One region of the Pseudomonas rhizosphaerae genome, then DNA from elsewhere that is predicted to be linked to it. Evidence: predicted binding sites of a transcription regulator. Region 1 holds the regulator's gene; each other region holds the start of a gene.
What was found. The regulator FliA, encoded in region 1, starts transcription of late flagellar genes. The targets are predictions, from matches to a motif close to CTAAAGTTTNNNNNNNNNNNGCCGNTAA.
Positions count from the first base shown of each region.

Region 2: a site for FliA is predicted at 2,206-2,233, ahead of LT40_RS01510 (methyl-accepting chemotaxis protein). Genes of this name have one in related genera too.
Region 3: a site for FliA is predicted at 1,211-1,238, ahead of LT40_RS08020 (methyl-accepting chemotaxis protein). Genes of this name have one in related genera too.

Region 1 is NZ_CP009533.1:557,282-560,559, reverse strand. Features, by position in the region: gene LT40_RS02515 (protein phosphatase CheZ) at 1-419, opposite strand, end outside; gene LT40_RS02510 (chemotaxis response regulator CheY) at 439-813, opposite strand; gene fliA (RNA polymerase sigma factor FliA) at 940-1,686, opposite strand; gene fleN (flagellar synthesis regulator FleN) at 1,680-2,513, opposite strand; gene flhF (flagellar biosynthesis GTPase FlhF) at 2,632-3,278, opposite strand, start outside.
Region 2 is NZ_CP009533.1:321,301-324,578, reverse strand. Features, by position in the region: gene LT40_RS01515 (aminotransferase-like domain-containing protein) at 1-530, shown strand, start outside; gene LT40_RS01510 (methyl-accepting chemotaxis protein) at 542-2,167, opposite strand; gene LT40_RS01505 (carbon-nitrogen hydrolase family protein) at 2,362-3,093, shown strand.
Region 3 is NZ_CP009533.1:1,777,188-1,780,465, forward strand. Features, by position in the region: gene fucP (L-fucose:H+ symporter permease) at 1-73, opposite strand, end outside; gene rbsK (ribokinase) at 104-1,030, opposite strand; gene LT40_RS08020 (methyl-accepting chemotaxis protein) at 1,364-3,278, shown strand, end outside.

The DNA.
Region 1 (3,278 bases):
TCGTCGGCGGCCACTTCACGGCGCATGAAGCGCTGCCAGTCGACGCTCAAGGCGCTGGCCTCGGCACTCAAGGTGTTGAGCACCGGCGTGCTCTGCTCGACCAGGTCCATCGTCCGGTTGGCCGCGCTCTCGGTCAGGCGCACCACATACGACAAGCGTTCGGTCGCATCGGTGATCTGCGAAACTTCTTCGGCCTGGGGAATGTTCGGATCGATCTGGAAACTGACGATGGCGCTGTGCAGCTCGCGCGTCAGCTTGCCCACTTCCTGGTACAGGCCGCGGTCGCGGGTCTGGTTCAGCTCGTGGATCAATTGCACCGCTTCACCGAACCGGCCTTTTTCAAGGCTGTCCACCAGCTCCACGGCGTGTTTCTTCAGGGTCGACTCGAAGTCCCCCAATGTGCTTTGTTTGTGATCCATTGCGCCCCCGTTGCAGAATTCAGCTATTGACGCGCTCGAAAATCTTTTCGATTTTTTCTTTCAGCACTTGCGCAGTGAAAGGCTTGACCACATACCCGTTGACCCCGGCCTGGGCGGCTTCGATGATCTGCTCGCGCTTGGCTTCGGCGGTCACCATGAGCACCGGCAGGTGCTTGAGGCGATCGTCGGCACGCACCTGGCGCAGCAGGTCGATGCCGGACATGCCGGGCATGTTCCAGTCGGTGACGAGGAAATCGAAGTTACCGCTGAGCAGCATCGGCAAGGCCGTGTTGCCATCATCGGCCTCGGCGGTGTTGGTGAAGCCCAGGTCACGCAGCAGATTCTTGATGATGCGCCGCATCGTCGAGAAATCGTCGACGATGAGGATTTTCATGTTCTTGTCCAATTAGACCTCCAGCAGTCTTGAACACGCCCAGCCCCTGGACGTGCATAACAATCGAATCCGATTACATCCACTACCACTGCAGACCAGCCCCGAACGCTTGGGAAACCCAGTACTTCAGCGTGCCCGCCACTCCCCCAGGCGCCCGCGCAGTCGCGCGGCGCACTGGCTGTGCAGCTGGCTGACGCGCGACTCGCTGACACCCAGTACCTCGCCGATTTCCTTGAGGTTCAGCTCTTCGTCGTAATACAGCGACAAGACCAGCTTTTCCCGCTCGGGCAGGTTGGCGATGGCCTCGGCCAGCGCGCCCTGGAAGCGCTCGTCCTCCAGATCCCGCGAAGGCTCCAGCGAACCGCTGGCGCCGTCTTCGTGCAGGCCCTCGTGCTCGCCGTCCTGCAGCAGGTCGTCGAAACTGAACAAGCGACTGCCCAGGGTATCGTTCAGGATCCCGTAGTAATCATCCAGACTCAGATTGAGTTCGGCCGCAATCTCGTGATCTTTAGCGTCGCGGCCGGTTTTCGATTCAATTCGTCGAATGGCGTCGCTGACCATGCGCGTATTGCGGTGTACCGAACGCGGCGCCCAGTCACCCTTGCGCACTTCGTCGAGCATCGCGCCGCGGATACGAATGCCGGCATAGGTCTCGAAACTGGCGCCCTTGCTCGAATCGTATTTGGTCGAGACCTCCAGCAGGCCGATCATGCCGGCCTGGATCAGGTCTTCCACCTGCACGCTGGCCGGCAGTCGCGCCAGCAGGTGATAGGCGATGCGCTTGACCAGCGGTGCGTATTGCTCGATCAGCTGATGCTGCTGCGAGTCGCGCGACGCCTTGCTGTACATACGGTATCCGCTGGCGCTCATGATACGGGCCCTGCACTGGTTTGCTGCACCAGGCGTTCGACGAAGAACTCCAGGTGGCCGCGGGGATTGGCCGGCAACGGCCAGGTGTCTACCTTCTGCGCGATGGCCTTGAAGGCCAGCGAGCATTTGGAGCGGGGAAATGCCTCGTAGACGGCGCGCTGCTTCTGTACGGCCTTGCGCACCGACTCGTCGTACGGCACGGCGCCGACGTACTGCAGGGCAACGTCGAGGAAGCGATCGGTCACCTTGGTCAGCTTGGCGAACAGGTTGCGCCCTTCCTGAGGGCTCTGCGCCATGTTGGCCAGGACCCGGAAACGGTTCATGCCGTAGTCGCGGTTGAGCAGCTTGATCAGGGCGTAGGCGTCAGTGATCGAGGTGGGCTCGTCGCACACCACCAGCAGGACTTCCTGGGCCGCGCGGACGAAGCTGACCACCGAATCGCCGATGCCGGCGGCCGTGTCGATGATCAGCACGTCGAGGTTGTCGCCCACATCGCTGAAGGCCTGGATCAGACCGGCATGCTGGGCCGGGGTCAGGTGGACCATGCTCTGGGTGCCGGAAGCCGCCGGCACGACGCGGATTCCGCCAGGGCCCTGCAACATCACGTCGCGCAGTTCGCAGCGGCCTTCGATCACATCCGCCAGGGTGCGCTTGGGGGTCAGGCCCAACAACACGTCGACGTTGGCCAGGCCAAGGTCGGCGTCCAGCAACATGACCCGGCGGCCGAGCTCGGCCAACGCCAGGGACAAGTTCACTGACACATTAGTCTTGCCGACGCCACCTTTGCCGCCGGTCACCGCGATCACCTGTACGGGATGCATGCTGCCCATGTTCGTTCTTTACCTTGTCTAGACCGAGGCCACACCAGTGGCTGCCAGTTCGATTGCTCGAGTATTTCCTGGCAACCCTACGATGCAGGAAGATTGTGCTTGCCTAACGTTCTTCACCTCAGCCAACTCGCTTGTCGGGGCTGTGGTAGAGCCCTGCGAACATATCGGCCATGGCCTCTTCGCTGGGCTCTTCTTGCATTTGCACGCTGACCGCGCGGCTGACCAACTGGTGCCGGCGCGGCAAATGCAAGTCGTCGGGGATGCGCGGCCCATCGGTGAGATAGGCAATCGGCAGTTCCTGACTGATGGCCAGGCTCAGCACTTCGCCGAGACAGGCCGTTTCATCGAGTTTGGTCAGGATGCACCCGGCCAGACCGCAACGTTTGTAACTGTGGTAAGCCGCGGTGAGTACCTGCTTCTGGCTGGTGGTTGCCAGCACCAGGTAGTTGCGGGCGTTGATCCCACGCCCGGCCAGGCTCTCGAGCTGCATGCGCAGTGCCGGATCGCTGGCTTGCAGGCCAGCGGTGTCGATCAACACCACGCGCTTGCGCAGCAGGGGTTCCAGCGCCTGTACCAATGACTGGCCCGGATCGACCTGAGTCACCGAAACATTGAGAATACGGCCCAGGGTCTTGAGCTGCTCCTGGGCACCGATGCGAAAACTGTCCATGCTCACCAGCGCCACGCTCTGGGAGCCGTACTTGAGCACATAGCGCGCTGCCAGCTTGGCCAGGGTGGTGGTCTTGCCCATGCCGGCAGGACCGA
Region 2 (3,278 bases), 240 kb from region 1:
TGCAGGATCCTCCTCCGCCGATCATCGAGTTGGCGCCTGAAAGAACCCTTTATGTGTCGGGGTTTTCCAAGAACATCGCCACTGGATTGCGCGTCGGCTACGTCGCAGCGCCGATGGACCGATTGGACGCTTTGAAGCGCACGGTCAAGGCCACGACCTGGAACACCCCAGGCGTCATGACGGCCATCACCTGCGTTTGGCTCGACGATGGCACGGTCGCCGCACTGGAAACGCAAAAGCGCGCAGATGCCCGAGCCCGGCAGGCGTTGGCCGACTCGCTGCTGTCAGGGTTGCCCGTGATACGTCACCCCGCTTCGTACTTTCTGTGGCTGCCGCTGGCGGAGGACGCAAGGGCGGACCAGGTCACCCTGGAATTGATGCGCGAACACGTGTCGGTCTCGACGGCCGAGCCGTTCTGCACCTCGGCTCATGTCCCTCATGCCATACGGCTGGCGCTCGGTTCGGTGAGCATGGAGACACTGCGTGAGGCGCTGACCACCGTAAAGCGGGTGGTCGGAGCCTATATCTGATCTCGGTTCACTCAGGTACGAAAACGAGACACGAGGTCGTTCAATTCGACCGCCAGACGCGACAGCTCGTGACTTGCCGCATTGGTCTGCAGGGCGCCGGCCGCAGACTGCGCGGACAGGTCACGAATGGCGACCAGGTTGCTGTCCACTTCACGGGCGACCTGAGCCTGCTCTTCCGCGGCACTGGCGATGACCAGATTGCGTTCGTTGATCTGACCGATGGCAGCAAAGATGTCTTCCAGTACCGCGCCGCAGGCTTGTGTGATTTCCAGAGTCCCTTGCGCACGCAGGGTGCTATCGCGCATCGAGTCGACAGCTTGCTCGGCAGTGGTCTGCACGCTGCCGATCATCTGCTCGATCTCGCGGGTGGACTCCTGAGTGCGATAGGCGAGCGTTCGCACCTCATCGGCGACCACGGCAAAACCGCGCCCCGCCTCACCGGCACGGGCGGCCTCAATGGCGGCATTGAGGGCCAGCAGGTTGGTCTGCTCCGACACGGCACGGATAACGTCCAGTACCTTGCCGATGTTGCGTACTTCGCCGGCCAGTTGCTGGATACGCTCTGCGCTGCCCTGGATTTCAGTTGTCATCAACTGAGTACCGGCGATGTTTTCGCGAACCTGTTGACGGCTTTTCTCCGACAGCGTGTTTGACGCTGTCGCCGCTTGCGAAGTGGACACGGCATTGCGCGCGACTTCTTCGACGGCGCTGGTCATCTGGTTGACTGCAGTGGCGGCTTGTTCAAGTTGCATGTCTTGTTGCTGCAGGCCACGGTTGCTTTCTTCGGTCACCGCGTTGAGCTCTTCGGCCGCCGAGGCCAGCTGGGTCGCGGAACCGGAAATCAGGATCAGGGTGTTGCGCTGGCTGGCTTGCATGCGCTGAAGCTCGACGAACAAGTCACCGATCTCGTTGCGGCCCGTGGCCACGACCTCTTGGGTCAGGTCGCCGTTGGCGATGCGTTTGAAGTGCTCGCCGGCTTCACGAAGCGGGCGCAGTACACGGCCGGAGATGAACATCCAGCAAATCACCGCCAGCGCCAGCGTGATACACGCCAGTGCCAGGGATAGCCGCTTGGCGGTCGCCAGGCGGTCACTGGCGTCCTGGTTGATCTCAGCGGCACGAGCATCCAGGGCGCCGACCAGATTCACGCGGATTTCCTGAAGTTTGGTCATGCCCTTGCCAGCGCTGATGTTGACCACGAAATACTGGTCCGCCGAGCGTGCACGAGTGGCGGCGCGCTGGCCGACGATGGCGGTGCCGTACTCGGCGAACGCGGCCTTCAAGTCGTCGGCGAGCGCCTGAAGTTTCGGGTCGCGTATATCGGCCGTCGAGGCATTGAGTTTGGCAATGGCATCGTTCCAGATGCCTTCACTGCGCACCAGCCGGGCTTCTGCATCCTCGAATCGACCGCCCACGGTTTCGATGAACGCCGATGACACATTGGCACTGGTACGGATGGCCAACAGCAGGGAATTGTTGATGCCGTCAATCTGTTGTGAAGTGTGCCTGAGCTCGTCGACCTGATCATAGCTGCGCACCGCTGATGACCAACTGTTGACGATCGAGAACATCAGCGCGATAACGAATAACACCAACACGCCGATCATGCCTGTGCGGACTTTCAAGTGGGAGAACATGTAGAAGCTCCGGACTGCGAATAGATTGTTGTAATACGCTATCCACGCCAGGCGTTGAAACTTGAGCGGCTTGCCGAGAAGCTGGGCGATCAGCGCACAGTTTGGTGCAAGCTAGCCCTGTATTTTTTGAGTTCGCTCTCGGCACAGATTCATTCGCCTCAGAGCCGTCACTACACGTTGAAGAGAAAGAGCAAATGAAGCTGATCGCCGCGCAAATCCGCCCCGTACCGGGCGACTGTGAAGCAAACATCGCCAAACATATGGCTGCCATCCAGCAGGCCGCAAATTTGGGCGCCAATCTCGTGCTCTTTCCCGAGCTTTCCCTCACCGGTTACGAGCCAAGGCTGGCTGATACCTTGGCGATGGATACGAGCGATAGCCGTCTTGATGAGTTCCAGCAACTGAGCGATCGATATGGGATGCTCATCGCCGTGGGCGCGCCCACCCAGGGACGCGAGGGTATCGAAATCAGCATGATCAGTTTCCAGCCTGGACAGCCGCGTACCTGCTACTCAAAACAGCTTCTGCATGCCGACGAATTACCGTTCTTCGCCGCCGGTAGCCGCAAGCTTGTGCTGAATCACGCAGATGTCGTCTTGGCCCCTGCTATTTGCTACGAATCACTGCAGCCAAGCCACGCCCAAGAAGCTGCACAGTCGGGTGCTCAGGTGTATCTGGCAAGCGTGGCGAAGTCTGAACGCGGGACTGCCTTGGCTAACGAGCATTATCCGATGATTGCTAAAAAGCATTCCATGACGGTACTGATGGCAAACTGTGTAGGGGCCGCCGATGACTGTGTTGCGGCGGGCTGTTCCGCCGTCTGGAACAGACAGGGTGAAATCGTGTGCAGCGCCGATGCCGTTCAGGAAGCGTTAGTCGCCTATGACATGCAGACTGGGGAAGCGAGTATTTTCAGCTTGGTGTGAAAGCTACGCGTGAGCTGATATTTGGCGCGATTCGATAAAGGCGTGGCGCAATTGTGGCGCGATTTCGAGAATCGCGCCAACATCTGGCGCAATCTGTGGCGCGATTCCTTGATGTGCGCCACCTACTTGGGATTCCCCAGCGCCGCTGCGCCGCTACTGCTGCTTAGTCGCAAATCAGCAGCGCA
Region 3 (3,278 bases), 1.2 Mb from region 1:
GGATGAAGGCGAACCACGGCGTGCGGTTCAGGTAGAACCCGTCCGGGGTTTGTTGCAGCGCAGGCTTATTCATTATTGTTCTCCGCGAGAGTGCTGGTGAGGTTCAGCGGGCCGATGTATCGAGAAACCGTGCGAACGTAGCCGCATCGGGGTAGGAAGATTGTGTGCCCAGGCCGGTGACCGAACAGGCGGAGTAGGCCACCGCCTGGTGCATTGCCTGGCGAATATCTCGGTCCTGACTCCAGTGACGGGCAAAGCAACCGATGAAGGCATCGCCTGCGCCACTGGTGTCGCGTGCCTCGACCTTGACCCCGGGAACCTGCCACTCGCCTTCGGCGCCCACGTACAAAGCGCCTTGCTCGCCCAAGGTGACGATGACGTGGCGCATGCCCTTGGCCACCAATGTCCGCGCCGCCTGTGCAGCTTCTTCGGCAGAGGTCACCGGCAACCCGCTGATGAGGGCCAGTTCGCTTTCGTTGGGGATCAGGAAGTCCAGCAGCGCCAGGTGGTCGTTGCTCAGACCGGCCAGGGCAGGGGCGGGGTTGAGCAGCACGGCGATGGCATGGCGACGGGCGAATTCGATGGCGTGGTAGACGGTTGCCAGTTCGATTTCCAGCTGCAGCACGATCAAGGCGCAGTCGCGTAGCTGTGCCTCGGCGCGGTCGATGTCGGCTGGCTGCAGGTGCGCGTTGGCGCCTTTGACGATCAGGATGCTGTTGTGGGAGTTCTCCTGGACGAAGATCGGTGCAACGCCGCTGGATACGCCCGGTACGCGCTCGACGAAGCGCGAGTCGATACCCAGGCGTTGGAAATTGGCCAGGGTGGTGTCGGCGAAGCCGTCGTCGCCCACCTTGCTCAGCATCAGCACGTCAGCCCCCAGCAGCGCCGCAGCCGCAGCCTGATTGGCGCCTTTGCCACCACAGCCCATGGCGAAACGGGGTGCTTCGAGGGTTTCACCCTGGGCAGGCATGCGATCGATGTAGGTAATCAGATCGACCATGTTGCTGCCGATGACTGCAATCTTGCTCATTGTTGTTGTGACCTCGCCAGCGCCGACGGAAGCATCCACGGCTGTTATTTGTGTTATTTAAATAACATTTTCTGTGAGGATTCAATCTTTATTTTATGCGGCTGCAGTGATGTCGCAATGACATCGGTCAAAACATAAGGTTCAAAAGTCATACAAAAATAATTAATTGTACAATTTTTTGTAAAGTTATCTCGATGCCTACCGATACGCACGTTTGACCACAGAACACTTGTGATCAGCCAAAGGGCCAGACAGAGCCCGGCGTCCGAGAAAATGGACCGTTCTCACCCAAGACCCACAACAAACCGACCCATTCCGGGCTGTGAGAACTTTATGAACATCCTTGCTCCTGCCGTCACATTGGCCAACCGGCTACGCTTCCCGACAAAATTCGCGGTACTTGCCTTCATCGTTCTGGTCCCGCTGCTCCTGCTCGGTACCCGCTTCATCGTTCAGCTCAATGACAGCCTGGCGGTCATACGCTCGGAGCAGACCGGCCAGCGCTACCTGCTGGATGTAACGCCGATCCTGCGCCTGTCCATGATGCAACGCGCGTTGACCAACCGTTTGCTCAGCGGCGACCAGACCGCGCAGGCTGATGTCCTGGCCAACCAGGCGAAGATCGAGGCTGCGTTCTCGAAACTGGCGACCACCGATGGCCAGTTCAACGACGCCTTGCAGACCGGCGATCGCGTGGAGCGCCTGCATGCCTCGGCTACGCGCTTGATGTCGTCGGCCAAGCCCGGCGTCGATCCGAGCGGCATGTTCGATGGATGGAACGACCAACTGACCGAGACGCTCAATTTCGTCTACTACGTTTCGGCCACCTCCGGCATGGTGCTGGATGAGGATTACGCCTCGCTGTTCATGATCGACCTGAGTACGCTACGTTTGCCCCGGCAGATCAACATCGTCGGGCAATTGCGTGGGTTGGCCAGCGGGCTGCGTGAAGGGCAGCCGTTGAGCCCGGCAACGCGTGGCGTGATCAAGTCGATGCTCAAGAACGAGTTGCTGATCCACAAGGAGTTGCAGCAAAGCCTGGAATTGCTGCGTCGCCGAGAGCCCGCGCTGGCCGATCGCATTCAGGCACCCATCGACAGTGCGTTCATGAGCCTGACCGGCTTCCGTGCCGATCTTGATGCGGTCACGTCCTCCACCAGCGATACGCTGGTCAACGTGCAGAACGTACCCGCCAAGGGCAACACGGTGGTGGCCGAGCTGTACAAGGCGCAAGACACGCTGCAGGAAGAGCTGCTCAACCGCCTGGCCTATCGGGCTCAGGAAAAGACATCGGAACGCCTGTTCATTCTCGGCATGTTCGCTGTCGTCGGCTTGTTGCTGGTGTACGTTTTCTGCGGCATCTACAGTGCCATGCGTCGCAGCATTCAAGATGTGCTGCAGGCCACCCAGCTCATCGCCCAAGGTGACTTGAGCACACGCGTCCAGGTTCGCGGAAAAGACGAAATGGCCGACGTGGGCAACAGCCTGAACCGCATGGTACAAGCCTTCGGCAGCTCGCTGACCCAGGTCGAGCGCAGCTCGCAGTCCGTTTCCGACGCCGCTGCGCGCATGGGTGTCTCCATCGACAGTGCCAAGCGCGCGATGAGCACTCAGCAAGGCGAGACCGAACAAGTGGCCACGGCCATCAACGAGATGACCGCCAGCGTTGCCGACGTGGCGCAGAACACCGAAGGCGCCGCCCACGCTGCCGGGCAGGCCAGCCAGTCCACCCATGCCGGCCTGGCACAGATGCACGAAACCAAAGTCACCATTGAGTCTCTGGCCGACGAAGTGGAGCGCAGCGCGCAGAAAGTCTCGGCGCTGGCCCAGCACAGCCAGCAGATCGGCGGGGTCATCGAGGTGATTCGCAATATCGCCGACCAGACCAACCTGCTGGCCCTCAATGCGGCCATCGAAGCCGCCCGTGCCGGGGAACAGGGCCGTGGCTTTGCCGTGGTCGCCGACGAGGTGCGGACCCTGGCTTCACGCACGCAGAACTCGACCGAGGAAATCCGCCGGATTATCCAGGAGCTGCAATCGGCCACCTCGGCTGCTGTCGAGCAGATGAAGGCCGGCAGGCAGCGCGCCCAAGAGTGCTTGCAGTCGGCCGATGCGGCGTCGAACAGCCTGGATGCCATTAGCGAGGGTGTCGAGCAGATCGTCGGCATGAACACCCAGATCGCCAGCGCCGCCGTTCAGCAACATGCCGTGTCCGAAGACATCAACCGCAACGTGACCGAAATCCGCA